3 regions of the Streptomyces sp. NPDC002835 genome follow, and region 2 is predicted to be linked to each of the others. Evidence: riboswitches for the same ligand, from Rfam matches in the RefSeq annotation. Region 2 holds a riboswitch; each other region holds the start of a gene.
What was found. Region 2 has a riboswitch for cyclic di-AMP ahead of ACWD01_RS17950 (M23 family metallopeptidase). Riboswitches for the same ligand answer to the same signal wherever they lie in the genome.
Positions count from the first base shown of each region.

Region 1: linked by a shared signal. The riboswitch ahead of ACWD01_RS12375 (NlpC/P60 family protein) and the one ahead of ACWD01_RS17950 (M23 family metallopeptidase) in region 2 are both predicted to bind cyclic di-AMP.
Region 3: linked by a shared signal. The riboswitch ahead of ACWD01_RS13325 (transglycosylase family protein) and the one ahead of ACWD01_RS17950 (M23 family metallopeptidase) in region 2 are both predicted to bind cyclic di-AMP.

Region 1 is NZ_JBSFUW010000009.1:79,143-84,515, reverse strand. Features, by position in the region: gene ACWD01_RS12385 (NlpC/P60 family protein) at 1-952, opposite strand, end outside; gene ACWD01_RS12380 (hypothetical protein) at 1,297-1,650, shown strand; gene ACWD01_RS12375 (NlpC/P60 family protein) at 1,712-2,902, opposite strand; cyclic di-AMP (ydaO/yuaA leader) riboswitch at 2,905-3,096, opposite strand; gene pcrA (DNA helicase PcrA) at 3,350-5,373, shown strand, end outside.
Region 2 is NZ_JBSFUW010000014.1:147,144-152,516, reverse strand. Features, by position in the region: gene ACWD01_RS17960 (tyrosine-protein phosphatase) at 1-62, opposite strand, end outside; gene ACWD01_RS17955 (alpha-galactosidase) at 269-2,383, shown strand; cyclic di-AMP (ydaO/yuaA leader) riboswitch at 2,686-2,844, shown strand; gene ACWD01_RS17950 (M23 family metallopeptidase) at 2,847-3,800, shown strand; gene ACWD01_RS17945 (SGNH/GDSL hydrolase family protein) at 3,971-4,762, shown strand; gene ACWD01_RS17940 (STM4011 family radical SAM protein) at 4,794-5,373, opposite strand, start outside.
Region 3 is NZ_JBSFUW010000010.1:15,245-20,617, forward strand. Features, by position in the region: gene ACWD01_RS13315 (FtsB family cell division protein) at 1-140, opposite strand, end outside; gene eno (phosphopyruvate hydratase) at 285-1,577, opposite strand; gene ACWD01_RS13325 (transglycosylase family protein) at 1,894-2,580, opposite strand; cyclic di-AMP (ydaO/yuaA leader) riboswitch at 2,587-2,773, opposite strand; gene ACWD01_RS13330 (transglycosylase family protein) at 3,044-4,033, opposite strand; gene ACWD01_RS13335 (cytochrome P450 family protein) at 4,183-5,373, opposite strand, start outside.

The DNA of each region.
Region 1 (5,373 bases), on a different contig from region 2:
CGATATAGAGCCCGACGTGCGAGACGCCCGAGTAGAAGAACACCAGGTCGCCCGGGGCGAGTCGGGAGCGGGGAACGCGCTCGCCGGCGTTGATCTGGGTGTACGTGGTGCGCGGCAGCGACACCCCGGCGGCGCGCCAGGCGGCCTGGGTGAGGCCCGAGCAGTCGTAGGAGCCCGGCCCCGTCGCGCCCCACACGTACGGCTTGCCGAGCGCCCTGTACGCGTACGCGACGGCCTGGGCGGCCCGGCTGTTCGGGGCCCGCAGCGGGCTCCGGGGGGCGTCGGCGCGGTCGGCGCGGGCGGGCGCCCGGGTGGAGCCGCCGTCGTTGTACGCGGCGCGCTGCTCGGCGGTGAGCCTGGCCAGCAGCCGTTCGGCGGCCGCGAGTTTGCCGCGCACCGTGGCCTTGTGACCGGCCAGTTCCTTGCGGCGGGCCTCCAGCGTGGCGACCTTCTCCGCGGCCTGCTCCTTGAGGTCTGCCAGCTCCCTCAGTTGGCGCCGGACCCCGGCGATCGTGGCGGCCTGCCGGGCGCCGACCCGTTCGGCGCGGGCGGCGCGCTCCAGGTAGTCCTCCGGGTCGGAGGTGAGGGCGAGGCGCAGTCCGGGATCCATGCCGCCGTCGCGGTACTGGGCCGTGGCGACCGAACCGAGCGCGTTGCGGGAGGCGTTGAGCCGCTCGGTCCTGCGCGCGGCCTCGTCGCGCAGCGCGTCGAGCGACCTGCGGGCGCTCGACGTCTGCTCCTTGGCGCCGTTGTAGTTCTCGGTGGCGGCCTCCGCCTCCCGGTACAGCTTGTCGACCCGGATCTTGACCTGAGCGGGGGTGAGGCGGGGCTCGGCCTGGACCGTGCCCTCGAACGCGGTGCCGGTCGCCGCGCCGGCGAGGGCGAGGGTGACCGCGGTACGGGCGGCCGGCCCGCCGAACAGGCGCGGCCTTGGTTTCCGGTGGGTTGCCACGAGGGCTTCCACGTCCTTCCGTCGATCGCTGCCCGCCGTTCGCGTCCGGCGGCGGGCCGCACAGGGGAGCGGCCCACCGCCGGACATCCCGGCGGTGGCGGCCGAGTGCCGTCCGGCTGTACGACGGCTGGTGGGGAGTCGGCCACCTGAGGAAGGACGCTAGACGCCGCGGTCACGGGGGCGGGGCGGAAGGACCGCAAAGTACCGAAGATGGACGCTTGGGACCGGTTGCCGACCACCCGATGGACGTCACGGTTCCGCATTGCCGCGGCCTGCCGACCGATGCGGCGGAGCGGGCCCACCTGCCCGACGGGCGGTGGTATGGGGAGGGTTAGGCTCCGGCCATGGACGTACTCATCAATGTCTTCGTCGCCCTGCACATCATTGGTATCGCCTCGCTGCTGGGCGGATTCCTGACCCAGATGAAGGCGATGGGGGAGGGCACGGCCCGCTTCAACCCGGCGATGCTGCACGGCGCGCTGACCATGCTGGTCACGGGCGTGGCGCTGGTGGGTCTGAACCAGGCGGACGACCAGACGGTGAACAACCTCAAGATCGGCGTCAAGCTGGCGGTCCTGGTGGTGATCCTCGGCCTCGTCTACGTCAAGCGGGACGAGGAGAGGGTCGACAAGGCGCTGTTCGGCGCGGTCGGCGGCCTGACCATGGTCAACATCTTCATCGCCACCCTCTGGACCTGATCCGGGCCGGACATACCGGTGCCCGGGCGGCTCGGCCGCCCGGGCACTCGTGCGACCGGGGTCAGGCGGGGCGGACGCTGCCGTAGATCGGCATGTAGAAGATGGACTCCTCGCGGACGTTCGTGCCCGGCTTGGGGGCGTGGATCATCTTGCCGTCGCCGATGTAGATCCCGACGTGGCTGATGTCGTCGTAGAAGAAGACCAGGTCGCCGGGGAGCAGATCCGCCGTCGCGACGCGGGTGCCGACCTTCACCTGGTCCCAGGTGGTGCGCGGCAGGTCCACGCCGGCCGCCTTCCAGGCGGCCGCGGTGAGGCCGGAGCAGTCGTACGAGCTCGGGCCCGTCGCGCCCCACACGTACGGCTTGCCGATCTGGGCGCGGGCGAAGGCGAGGACCTTGTCGGCCTTGGCCGCGTAGGTGCCGTCGTCCGTGCCGGTCCCGGTGCCGGTGTCCGTACCAGTGTCCGTCCCCGGGTCGGTGGTGCCGGGGTCCGTGCTCGGGGCCGTCTCGCGCTCCTGGGCCTGCCGCTCGGCCTCCGCCCTGGCGGCGGCCTCGGCCGCGGCCTTCGCCTCGGCCTTGCGGCGGGCCTCCTCCTCCTTCTTCCGCTCGATCGCGGCGAGCCGTGCCTTCTCCTCCGCCGTCAGCGTCGACAGCAGGGTGCGCGCCTCCGCGAGCTTGGTCTGCACCGTCTGCTTGCTGGTGCGCAGCGCCTCCTGGGAGTCCGTGAGGGACTCGAGGCGCTTCGTCGCCGCCGCGCGCTGCTTGGCCGCCGCCGCCCGCTCGGTCTCGTACTCGCTGACCGCGGTGCGCTGCTGGGCCGTCATCCGGTCCATCAGCTGCGTCTGGTCGAAGTACGCCTGCGGGCTGTCCGCGAACATCAGCGCGGCGGTGGGCGTGACGGAACCGGTGCGGTACTGCGCGGCCGCGTAGTTGCCGAGCTCGCGGCGGGACTCGTTCAGCTTCTCGGTGCGCTTGGCCGCCTCGTCGAGGAGCTGGTCCACCTCTTGGCGCTTCTCCGCGGTGGCTTCCTTCGCCTTGTTGTACTCCTGCGTGGCGCTGCCGGCCTGCCGGTACAGGTCGTCGACCTTCTTCTGCACCTCTTCGATGCTGGGCTTCGGCTCGGCGGGCGCGGCCGTCGCGCTCTGCGTGGAGAGCAGGGTCACACCCGCGAGGGCTGCCGTGGTGAATCCGACGGCGGAGGACGGTTTGGTGCTTCGGCTGCGGGGCTTGCGATGCGACGCCAAGGCCGGCATCTCCTTCTTCCGTGGACCGCCTACCGGGTTAGCTGTCGGGTTCGGGCGAACGGAAGGTGCCCTACGGACCGAGTGGCGCGCGGTCCGATTCACCCCGGTGGTACTGGGTCCTCCCGTGTCGAGGACGGTGTCGGGAGGGTGGGTCCCCGGTTCCGGACTCCGTTGCCGGAGGCCGGATTCGGCGCAGGCCGCCCGTTCGGCGTGGTTCGCCGGGAGGGGTGCGGGCCGCCTGGTCGAGCACGCTAGCCAACTCGTGCAGCCGCTGTGAAGGTTGATGTTCGATATGTCCGATACATTTTCGTGACCTTTTTCGGCGGATGGTCCCCGGCCCGGCTCCGGAGGCGGATTCGTCGCCTGGCGGAATCGCGCCGTCACCGACCGTCGCCCGCCGCCGGTCTTCGGCGTGCGGCCACGGTTGTCGGTGCGGCCGCCTAGACTCGTTAGGCGATGAGCAGCCTCTTTGACGACAGCTTCCTGGCGGACCTTCAGCCCCAAGCGGACGAGCATCCGCCGCCGCCCGAGGATTCGGCTCCGGAGCAGATCCCGGACGACCTCTTCCAGGGCGCCTTCGACGTGCCCCCGGCCCGCGACGGGTACTACCGCGACGGCGCGCCGCGCCCCGTGGTGGACCCCGCCGCGCTCCTCGACGGGCTGAACGAACAGCAGCGCGCCGCTGTCGTGCACACAGGGTCACCCCTGCTCATCGTGGCCGGCGCCGGCTCCGGCAAGACGCGGGTGCTCACGCACCGCATCGCGCATCTGCTCGGGACCCGCCATGTGCACCCCGGCCAGATACTGGCGATCACCTTCACCAACAAGGCCGCCGGCGAGATGAAGGAGCGCGTCGAGCAGCTGGTGGGCCCGCGCGCCAACGCCATGTGGGTCATGACCTTCCACAGCGCGTGCGTGCGCATCCTGCGCCGCGAGTCCAAGAAGCTGGGCTTCACCTCGTCGTTCTCGATCTACGACGCCGCCGACTCGAAGCGGCTGATGTCGCTGGTCTGCCGCGATCTGGACCTCGACCCGAAGAAGTTCCCGCCGAAGTCCTTCAGCGCCAAGATCTCGAACCTGAAGAACGAGCTGATCGACGAGGAGACCTTCGCCGACCAGGCCCAGGCCGGTTTCGAGAAGACGCTCGCCGAGGCGTACCGGATGTACCAGGCGCGGCTGCGCGAGGCCAACGCCCTGGACTTCGACGACATCATCATGACGACGGTCCACCTCCTCCAGGCCTTCCCGGACGTCGCCGAGCACTACCGCCGCCGCTTCCGGCACGTCCTCGTCGACGAGTACCAGGACACCAACCACGCGCAGTACACGCTCGTGCGCGAGCTGGTGGGCACCGGCTACGAGGACCTGGACCCGGCCGAGCTCTGCGTCGTCGGCGACGCCGACCAGTCGATCTACGCCTTCCGCGGCGCGACCATCCGCAACATCCTCCAGTTCGAGGAGGACTACCCGGACGCGACGACGATCCTGCTGGAGCAGAACTACCGCTCCACCCAGACGATCCTGTCCGCCGCCAACGCCGTCATCGAGCGCAACGAGTCCCGCCGCCCCAAGAACCTGTGGACCAACGCGGGCGAGGGCGCCCAGATCACCGGCTACGTCGCGGACACCGAGCACGACGAGGCCCAGTTCGTCGCCGACGAGATCGACCGGCTCACCGACCAGGGCGAGGCGAAGGCAGGCGACGTCGCCGTCTTCTACCGCACGAACGCCCAGTCGCGTGTCTTCGAGGAGATCTTCATCCGCGTCGGCCTGCCCTACAAGGTCGTCGGCGGGGTGCGCTTCTACGAGCGCAAGGAGGTCCGCGACGTGCTGGCCTATCTGCGCGTCCTGGCCAACCCCGAGGACAACGTTCCGCTGCGCCGCATCCTGAACGTGCCGAAGCGCGGCATCGGTGAGCGCGCGGAGGCGATGGTCGACGGCCTCGCGCTCCGCGAGAAGATCACCTTCCCGCAGGCCCTCAAGCGGGTCGACGAGGCGTACGGCATGGCGGCCCGCTCCGCCAACGCGGTCAAGCGGTTCAACGTGCTTATGGAGGAGCTGCGGACCATCGTCGACTCGGGCGCCGGCCCGGCCGTCGTGCTGGAGGCCGTGCTCGAGCGGACCGGCTATCTCGCCGAACTGCAGGCGTCCACGGACCCGCAGGACGAGACCCGTATCGAGAACCTCCAGGAACTGGCGGCCGTGGCGCTCGAGTTCGAGCAGGAGCGCGGCGAGGAGGAAGGCGCCGGGACGCTCGCCGAGTTCCTCGAGAAGGTGGCGCTCGTCGCCGACTCCGACCAGATCCCCGACGCACCTGCTGAATCTGCTGCTGACGCAGCGGGCTCCGAGGACACCGGTGTCATCACGCTGATGACACTGCACACCGCCAAGGGCCTCGAGTTCCCCGTCGTGTTCCTGACCGGCATGGAGGACGGCGTCTTCCCGCACATGCGGGCGCTGGGGCAGGCGAAGGAGCTCGA
Region 2 (5,373 bases):
AAGTTGCGCACCCCGGACAGTTCGGGCTCTGACGAGGTCGTCTGCGGCAGCTGCTGCGTCACGTGGACTCCTTCGGGGGGCGGTGGCCGGCGCTGCTCGCCGACGACGGCGCGGCCTTCGACCATACGACACGCATTCATCGGGCAATCATCTTGTCCACTGTTGGCGGGCGTTGGTGAGACTCCCTACTTCCCGGCGTTGCCCCGGGCGCCCCGCACGGCCGATGATGTTCGAGTCTGTGTGGGACTGTGAGTATCTGAGGGGCGAGATGATCGAGAACCTGAGCGACGGGCGTACGTGGATCCTCTCCGGGCCCGCGAGCAGCTACGCATTCCATCTCACCGACGCCGACGAGCTCGTCCATCTCCACTGGGGCGCCCGCATCACGGCCGCCGACGCCGAGGCGCTGGCGGCGCAAGGGCCGCCGCCGTACTGGCCGTTCGAGTCCCAGCTCGACGGGCGCGAGGAGTACCCCGTCGAGGGCGGCCCCCGGTTCGTCCGCCCCGCGCTGTCGGTCCGAACCGAGTCCGTGCGCGGCACCGAATGGGCCTTCGCCGGCTGGGCCGCGGAGGACGACGAGCTGCGGCTGCGCTTCACCGACGCACAGGTCGGCCTCGGCCTGACGCTGCACTACCGGATGCGCGACGACTCCGACGTGATCGAGCGCTGGACCACCGTCGCCCACGACGGCGCCGGGCCGGACCTCGAACTGCTCCGGGCCGACGCCGCCGCCTGGACGCTGCCGCACCGGGACGCATGGCGGCTCTCCCAGCTGCACGGCCGCTGGGCCGCCGAGTCCCGGCTGGTCCGTTCCGAGATCAGCTACGGCGAGAAGATCATCGGCAGCCGGCGCGGCCACACCGGCCACCAGCACCTGCCCTGGGTGGCCCTGGACGCGGAAGGCGCCACCGAGGAGCGCGGCGAGGTGTACGGCTGCGCCCTCGGCTGGTCCGGATCGTGGCGGATCGCCGTACAGCAGCTCCCGGACAAATGCGTACAGATCACCGGCGGGGCCGGTCACGACGACTCCGGGCTGGTACTGCTCGCGCCGGGGGAGACCTACACCTCGCCCGTCTTCGCGGGGCTGTGGAGCGACGGCGGGTTCGGCGGCGCCAGCAGGGCGTGGCACGCCTGGCAGCTCGCCCATGTGATCCCCGGCGCCCAGGAGGCGCGTCCGGTGCTCTACAACTCCTGGGAGGCCACCGGCTTCGACATCTCGGAGCAGCAGCAGCTGGCCCTCGCCCGGCTGGCCGCGGGGATCGGCGTCGAGCTTTTCGTCGTGGACGACGCCTGGTTCGGGCGGCGCACCAGCGACCGCGCCGGACTCGGCGACTGGACGCCGAACCCGGACCGCTTCCCCGGCGGCCTCGCGCCGCTCGCCCGCGAAGTCCACGGTCTCGGCATGCGGTTCGGGATCTGGGTGGAGCCCGAGATGGTCAACGCGGACAGCGACCTCTACCGCGCCCACCCCGACTGGGTGCAGCACCATCCGGGACGCACGCGCACCGAATTCCGCAACCAGCTCGTACTGAATCTCGCGCGCGAGGACGTCCGGGAGCATCTGTGGAAGCAGCTCGACGCCCTGCTGTCCGGCGCGCCCGTCGACTATGTGAAGTGGGACTTCAACCGCTGCTTCACCGACGCGGGCTGGCCGGGGGAGCCGTATCCGCAGAAGCTGTGGACCGGGCACGTCGAGGGCTTCTACGCCCTGCTGGACCGGCTGCGGGCCGCGCATCCGGGCGTCGCCTTCGAGTCCTGCTCCGGCGGCGGCGGCCGGATCGACCTCGGGGTCCTCGGCCGCACCGACCAGGTGTGGACCTCGGACAACACGGACCCGCTGGACCGGCTCGCCGTCCAGCACGGCTTCAGCCAGCTGCACCCGGCCCGGGTCATGGCGGCCTGGGTGACCGACAGCCCCAACGCCCAGCTCAACGGCCGCCGGAGCAGTCTGCGCTTCCGCTTCGTCAGCGCCATGGCCGGGGTACTGGGCGTCGGGGGAGACCTCGCACAGTGGAGCGAGGCGGAACTGTCGGAGGCGGCTGACTGGATCCGGCTCTACAAGGAGATCAGGCCGCTCGTCCAGCACGGGGAGCTGTACCGGCTGCGGGCCCCGGAGGGCGGGCTGAGCGCCGTGCAGTACGTCCGGGGCGACGAGACGGTCGTGCTCGCGCTGCTCGAGGCGCAGCGGTACGGCGAGCGGCCGCCGGCGCTCCGGCTGCGCGGCCTCGACCCGGCCGCCGCCTACGCGTGCGTGGACACCGGAGCGGTCCATCGGGGCGCGGTGCTGCTGCACCACGGACTGCACACCGGACTGAAGGGTGACATGGACGCCACCGTGATCCGGCTCAGGCGGGCGTGGACCGCGGTCGTAGTGCGGCACTAGATGGCCAAATGCTTCTTCTGTCCGAATTGGCTGGTTCGGCATAACGTGCCCCGTAAGCGGGGGAGATGGTCCCCGGCTGGTGAGCAGCGTCATATTCGTGACGTTGTGTGGCCGGGACCGGCGGGCCAATTCCGTAACCGGCAAGGCAATTGAAGGACCGTCGTCCACGGAGGGTGACCGGAAATCCCCGGTGATATCGGGCTCTGCATTGATCGTGGAAAATCCTCGCTTGTCCACGACTGCCCGACTCGCCTACGGTCACGCTCAATCCGGACGGAACGCCTAATCCTGCCGCCGCCCGGAATTCGAACCCACCCACGTGTGGCAGGAGCGGGGGACCCAGGTAGTACGCCGATTCCGGGAAAACCGGACGGCTTGGGGTGAAGTCGTACAAGCAGTGCGACCGGGCATCTCCAGCCCGAACCCGACAGCTCACCTCGTAGGCGCCGGAGAGGAATGCGCCATGCCCGCGAAGGGTAAGCACCGTCGTCCCAAGTTCAACCCGTTCACCCGCGGCTTCGTCGTCGCCGGCACGGGCGGCGCCGTCATCGCGCTCCCGCTGATCGGCGCCACGACCGCCACCGCGGCCCCCGCCCCGGCGGCGGCACCGGTCGCCGCACCCCAGCAGGCCGCCGCCCCGGCGCTGGCCGCCCCGGCCCTCGCCGAGTCGGCGCTGCCGGCCGCCAAGAAGGCCCCGAAGACGTACACCGTCGTCGCCGGCGACTACCTGTCGAAGATCGCCGAAGAGCAGAGCGTCCGCGGCGGCTGGAAGCAGCTCTTCAACGACAACCGCCGCGCCATCGGCTCCGACCCGTCGCTGATCCACCCGGGTCTGGAGCTGACGATCGGCGCCAAGTCCAAGGCGAAGAACGACCCCGAGCCCCGCGCCGAGTCCAAGCCGCGCCCGTCGCGCGACGACTCGCGGGCCGCCGCTCCGCAGGCCCAGGCCCCGGCGAAGAAGGCGCCCGCGAAGCCGGCTCCCGCGAAGGAGGCCGCGGCCCCGGCGTCCGCGTCCGGCTTCAGCGCCCCGGTCGACGCGGCCGTCACCACGCCGTACCGCGCCTCCGGCGCGATGTGGTCCAGCGGTTACCACACCGGCGTCGACTTCGCCGCCCCGACCGGCAGCTCCGTCAAGGCCGTCGGTGCGGGCACCGTCGTCTCCGCCGGCTGGAGCGGCGCGTACGGCAACGAGGTCGTCATCCAGCACACGGACGGCACCTACTCCCAGTACGCCCACCTCTCCTCCCTGGCCGTCTCCGGCGGACAGTCCGTGAGCGGCGGGCAGCAGATCGGCCTGTCCGGTTCCACCGGCAACTCCTCCGGCCCGCACCTGCACTTCGAGGTCCGCACCGGCCCGTCCTACGGCTCGGACATCGACCCGCTGGCCTACCTGCGGGAGCACGGCGTCTCCCTCTGACCCGTGCGGCCCACCGTCCGGCAATTCCGGAAATCCCCGTTCCGTCCTGGCGGAGCGGGGACTTCCGCGTATTCCGGCCCGCCGGAAACTGACGGGTGGTAAAGATCACCCCCCGTCAACCCCTCCTTACGGTCGCGTAGGTCACATCCATAAAGGAAAGATGTGCCCTTGTGGCAGACGATTCGAGAACAGAGAACAGTGGCGCATTCGGGTCGTACGCGGCGATCGGTGACAGCTTCACCGAGGGCGTGGGCGACCCGGGGCCCGACGGCGGCTTCGTCGGGTGGGCGGACCGTTTCGCGGTCCTGCTCGCCGACCGAAGGCCGGAGCACAGCTTCCGCTACGCCAACCTCGCCGTGCGCGGGCGGCTCCTCGACCAGATCGTCGACGAGCAGGTGCCGAGGGCCCGGGAGCTCGCGCCCGACCTCGTCACCTTCTGCGCCGGCGGCAACGACATCATCCGCCCGGGCTCCGACCCGGACGACGTGGCCGAACGCTTCGAGCGGGCCGTCGCCGACCTCACGGCCTCGGTCGGCACGGTCATGGTGACGACCGGCTTCGACACCCGGAACGTGCCCGTCCTGCGCCATCTGCGCGGCAAGATCGCCACGTACACGGCGCATGTGCGGGCCATCGCCGACCGGTACGACTGCCCGGTGCTGGACCTGTGGTCGCTCAAGTCCGTCCAGGACCGGCGGGCCTGGGACGCCGACCGGCTGCACCTGTCGCCCGAGGGGCACACCCGGGTCGCGCTCCGCGCGGCACAGGTCCTCGGACTCGACGTGCCCGCCGACCCCGACCAGCCGTGGCCGCCGCTGCCCCCGCGCGGGGCGCTGGAGGTGCGCAGGGACGACATCCAATGGGCGCGCGAGTACCTGGCGCCCTGGATCGGACGACGGCTGCGCGGCGAGAGCTCCGGCGACCACGTCGAGGCCAAGCGCCCGGACCTGCTGCCGCTCTGAGGGCGGCGGAGGACGGCGGATGACGGGGAGGTCAGGGGAGGTCAGCGGGGGTCCGGGCGGGGGTCCGGTCGAGTGCGGCCGGGGCGGGGATCCGTTCGAGGACGCCGCCCGCGAAGACGTCGTACAGCGGCAGCGTCTCCAGGTGGACATAGCCGATGTGGCAGTCGCACACGGCGAGCGGGCAGGCGCGGGGGCGCAGCGCCCGGCGGTACGAACCGTCGTAGAGGTTGCCCAGTTCGGCGGGGACGAAGTGGCAGCGGCGGACCGTCCCGTCGCCGTCCACCGAGACCACCGACTCGCCGGTGCGGCACGGCAGCCCGGCGGATCGGTGCGGACGGCGGCTGAACGGGAAGAGCGGGTCCAGCTCGGTCCAGGCGTCGGCCTCGGCGTCGGAGAGTTCGTGCCCCTCGGGCGCGTTCACCCAGAGGTAGACGTGCGCAGGCAGCTCGGCGCGGAGCCGGCGCGCCTCCGCGAGATGGGCGGGGAAGCCGACGATGCCCACGCTGAACCGGATCTCCCGCCGGATCAGATCCCGGCATTTGCCAACGAACCGGTCGTAAGGAGTCTGTCCCGGGTGATAGGTGCACCACAGCGCGAGCTTCGCCGGGTCC
Region 3 (5,373 bases), on a different contig from region 2:
AAGGCCGCGCGGCCGGTGAGCCGGGAGCGGCGGGCCTGGCGGCGGTTCTGGGAGCGGTAGACGCGGGCGGCGGTCTGCTCGCCGAGCAGCCGCAGCCTGGTCGCGGTGGAGAACCTGTCCGCTTCCGGCCTGCGCGCCATCCCACTCGCCTCCCCTTCACACGCCGACGTCCCCGGACACGGTACGGGACCGCGGCCGGGGACGTACGTACGACAGGGCGTCAGCCGGTGATCAGCCGGTGATCACCGGTGGCCCGGCGACGCTCGGCGTCGCTCGTGCGGTGCTCAGTCCTCGTACTTGAACCGCGGGAACGCGCTGCGGCCCGCGTACACCGCCGCGTCGTCGAGGATCTCCTCGATGCGCAGCAGCTGGTTGTACTTGGCGACGCGCTCGGAGCGGGCCGGGGCGCCGGTCTTGATCTGGCCGCAGTTGGTGGCGACGGCCAGGTCGGCGATGGTGACGTCCTCGGTCTCGCCGGAGCGGTGGGACATCATGCACTTGAAGCCGCTGCGCTGGGCGAGCTCGACGGCGTCGAGGGTCTCGGTCAGCGAGCCGATCTGGTTGACCTTGACGAGCAGCGCGTTCGCGGCGTTCTCGTCGATGCCGCGGGCCAGGCGCTCCGGGTTGGTGACGAAGAGGTCGTCGCCGACGATCTGGACCTTGGTGCCCAGCTTCTCGGTGAGGACCTTCCAGCCGTCCCAGTCGTCCTCGAACAGCGGGTCCTCGATGGAGACCAGCGGGTACGAGGCGGCGAGCTCCTCGTAGTACTCGGTCATCTCGGCGGCCGAGCGGGACTTGCCCTCGAACTCGTACGAGCCGTCCTTGTAGAACTCGGACGCGGCGACGTCGAGCGCGAGCGCGATGTCCTTGCCCGGGGTGTAGCCGGCCTCCTTGATGGCCTCGAGGATGAGGTCGAGGGCGGCGCGGTTGGAGTCGAGGTTCGGCGCGAAGCCGCCCTCGTCGCCGAGGCCGGTGGACAGGCCCTTCTGCTTCAGGACCTTCTTGAGGGTGTGGTAGACCTCGGTGCCCCAGCGCAGCGCCTCGGAGAACGACTCGGCGCCGATCGGCGCGATCATGAACTCCTGGATGTCCACGTTGGAGTCGGCGTGCGAGCCGCCGTTCAGGATGTTCATCATCGGAACGGGCAGCAGGTGCGCGTTCGGGCCGCCCAGGTAGCGGAAGAGCGGCAGGTCGGAGGCCTCAGAGGCGGCGTGCGCGACGGCGAGGGAGACGCCGAGGATGGCGTTGGCGCCGAGCGAGGACTTGTCCGGGGTGGCGTCCAGGTCGAACATCGCCTGGTCGATCAGGCGCTGCTCGGTGGCGTCGTAGCCGACGAGCTCCGGGCCGATCTGCTCGATGACGGCGAGGACGGCCTTCTCGACGCCCTTGCCCTGGTAGCGGTTCTGGTCACCGTCGCGGAGCTCGAGAGCCTCGAACGCACCGGTGGAGGCGCCGGACGGAACTGCAGCACGACCCGTGCTGCCGTCGTCGAGGCCAACCTCGACCTCGACCGTGGGGTTGCCTCGGGAGTCCAGGATTTCCCGGGCTACGACGACGTCGATGGACGGCACGAGCATCTCCTTCTGGGATGTGACGCGAGAAAAGTGCAGAGGTCTGCTTGGCCTTGCGGCAAGAGCCTAACCGCCCCGGCGGCAAAGGCCCGGCCGATGCCCGCCCCCTGGGACGAAAAAGGGCATCAAGCCCCTTGCGACCGGACAAACGGGACGGTTCCTACCTGCGGGTAACCGGCGCCCCGGGGCGGACTCGCCCCAGCAACGGACCGAGCCCCGGCCCGGCGCGTACGGGGGAAGGCGCGCCGGACCGGGGTGCTCGGGTCCCGTCCGACGGACGGGTGCCTCCCACGACCGCCGGACCGTGGGAGGCAGGTGCGGGTCAGCGCAGGTGGAGCTGCTGGCCCGGGTGGATCACGTCGGCGTCCTCGACGATGTCCTTGTTCAGCTCGAACAGCTTCTCCCAGCCGCCCTCGACCTTCTCGGCCTGCGCGATCTTGCTGAGGGTGTCGCCGGCCTCGACCTTGTACTCGCCGTCGCCCTTCTTGAAGCCCTTGGCCTGCGGAGCGGCGGCGGGCTTCTCGGCCTTCGGGGCCGGGGCGGGGGCCTCGGTGCGCTCGGAGCGCGTGGTGGGCGCCTCGGAGCGCTCCTGGGACGGCTGCGCGGGCGCGGCCTCGGCGGAGCCGCCGCCGTAGGAGGCACCGGACAGGCCGACGCCGCAGCTCGGCCAGGCGCCCTTGCCCTGGCCGGCCAGGACCTTCTCGGCTATCTCGATCTGCTGGGCCTTGGACGCCTGGTCGGCGGTCGAGGCGTACGCGGTGCCGCCGTACGCGGCCCAGGTGGAGGCGGAGAACTGCAGGCCGCCGTAGTAGCCGTTGCCCGTGTTGATGGACCAGTTGCCGCCGGACTCGCACTGGGCGACGGCGTCCCACTCGGAGGCGGTGGCGGCGGAGGCGGAGGTCGCGCCGAGAACCGGGGCGGCGATGGCGGCGCCGGCGACACCGGCGAGCGCGACGAGACGGGTGACCTTCGACGGGCGGCGGTGCTTGGCCTTGTCGGAAGAACGCAGCATGGAACTTCTCCTCACCGACGCCTACGAGGTGAGCTGTCGGGTTCGGGCCTGTGAGTTGCCCGGCCGCACGTCCGTGGGACGTGCGGGCTTCACCCCCAGCCGGCTCCGGTCCGCCGGATCTCTCGATCCGGGCGAACGGCCCCGGCGCTTACCTTGGGTCCCCCGCTCCTGCCTTCGGCGCTCTGAGCGACGACTGTTCCCCTCGACCGACGGCAGGATTCGGCGTATCGGTCGACGGGGCCCGCGGTGGCGAGCGGTTCAGACCGTAGACACAGGACTCCCCGATGTTCAAAGTCGAACATCGGGGAGAAAACGCCCGAACCGACCACCCGAAGATGTCCGTTTTCGCAGGTGAGGGGCGGAGTGGCCGAGTTCATGGGGCGTTGCGCCCTAGTTGGGACAAAGAGACCCTTGTCTCACCGGAACGAAGCGGACAGAAGCCCATGAACCGTCGTGTGAACTAGCGCTGACCCAGGCTCAGGTCGAGGCTCTGACCGGGCAGGATGAGGTCCGGGTCGGACCCGACCGTCTCCTCGTTCGCCTCGTAGAGGGCCGGCCACCCGCCGGGCACCTCCTCCGCGGCGGCGATGTCGCACAGATTGTCGCCGGGCTGAACGGTGTACGAGCCCGGGGCGGTTGCCCCGACGTCGCCCTTGCGGCCCGCGCTGTCGCCCCGTGAGGCGTGGCGGCCGTCCTCGCGGGCGCCGTCCGAACCGCCGGTGGCGGACTCGTCGCCCGGCGCACCGCGGTGCTTGCCGGTGCCGGTCGACGCCTCGCCGGACGGGGCCGCCTCTGTGGCGTCGTCCGTGGGCACCGTGCGGGTGTCGTCGTCCCCGGTCGCCGGCCGGTCGGTCGCGTCGCCGGAGGGCGTGCCCGCGTCACGGGTGTCCGGCGCGCCGGATTCGCCCGTGGCGTCCGAGTCGTCCGCCGAGCCCTCGGCGGGCTTGTCGCCCGCCGGGTCGGTCGGCTCGAGGACGTCGAGGGAACCGGACGTGTCGGGCGACGGCTCACCGTCCGGCGCGTCGCTCTGCTTCGGCAGCGGCAGGATGCCCGGGTCGACGCCGGTGTCCGCGCCGTCGTCCTGGAGCCCGGCGAGCGGACCGCAGGCGGGCCAGGCGCCAGGGCCCTGGGCGGCGAGGACCTTCTCCGCGACCGCTATCTGCTGCGAGCGGCTCGCGAGGTCGGCGCTCGGCGCGTAGGCGGTGCCGCCGTACGCGGCCCAGGTCTCCTGCGAGAACTGCAGCCCGCCGTAGTAGCCGTTGCCGAAGTCGGCGCTCCACGCCCCGCCGCTCTCGCACTCCGCGACGCGGTCCCAGGTGTTCGCGTCGGCCGCGGACGCCGAGCCCGCGCCGAGCAGCGGGATCGCGATGGCCGAACCGGTCACCCCTGCCGCGACGATGAGGGCCGGAGCCTGGCGGGGTCGGCGGTGTCGTCCGTTCCCGGAGAGCATGCGGTTGCCTTTCGCGTGACAGCTGTGAATCCTGCGGCCTGCTGATGCCTGCCGAGTGACGGTGAACGTAGTCGCATTCGAACGTGAGTCACAAGTCGATGCAGCAGAGATCACGTGAAAGTCACAGACTTGACGTAGCGTCAGCTTGTTTACACCGTGAACTCAACGGGCAGAGTGCGCAATCCGCGCATGATGAGACCCCCACGCCACCGCAAATCGGCCGGATCTCCCGCAAGCCGCAAGTCCGGCATTCTGCGGAGCAGGGTGGCCAGCGCGGTCTGCCCCTCGAGCCGGGCGAGCGGGGCGCCGAGGCAGTAGTGGATGCCGTGGCCGTACCCCAGATGCTGGTTGTCGGTCCGGGACAGATCGAGGGTGTCCGGGGCGTCGAAGCGTGCCGGGTCGCGGTCGGCGGCCGCGAGGACGACGAGTACGGGGTCGCCCGCCGCGATCCGCTGCCCGCCGACGGTGAGCGGCTCCGTGGCGAACCGCCAGGTCGCCAGCTCCACCGGCCCGTCGTAGCGCAGCAGTTCCTCCACGCCGGTCGCCAGCAGGCCGCTGTCCCCGGACGCCAGCGACGCCTGGAGGCGCTCACGCTGCTCGGGGTGGCGCAGCAGCGCGTAGACGCCGTTGCCGATGAGATTGACGGTGGTCTCGAAGCCCGCGAAGAGGAGGATGAAGGCCATCGCCGCGGCCTCGTTCTCGGTGAGGTGCTCGCCGTGGTCGGACGCCTTGATGAGCCCCGAGATGAGGTCGTCCCCCGGCTCCTCCCTTTTACGGTGGATCAGTTCGGCCAGGTAGCCGCGCATCTTCTTCACCGAGCGGGCGACGCCGCCGCGCGGGCCGCCGCCGTGCCGGATCATCATTCCGGCCCAGTCGCGGAAGTCGTCCTGGTCCTCGGGCGGGACGCCGAGCATGTCGCAGATGGCGTAGATGGGCAGCGGGAACGCGAACTCGTGGATGAGGTCCGCCTCACCCTTCTCCGCGCTGTGCTGTTTTTCAAAGATGTCGTCGATGAGCCGGTCCGTCAGCTCCTGCACCCGCGGCGCGAACTCGGCCACCCGGCGCGGCGTGAACGCCTTGGAGACCAGCCGGCGCAGCCGGGTGTGGTCCGGCGGGTCGATGTTCAGCAGATGCGTCATCAACTCGGCCTTGCGTTCGCCCGGGATGCCCGTCTTGCCCTTGGCGTGCTCGGGCTCGGCGTGATGCGCCGGGTTCTTCGACAGCCGCTGGTCGGCGAGCGCCTGCCGGGCGTCCGCGTAACGGGTGACCAGCCATGCCTCGACCCCGCTGGGCAGCCGGGTCCGGTGCACGGGCGAGTGCTCGCGCAGCCAGGCGTAGGC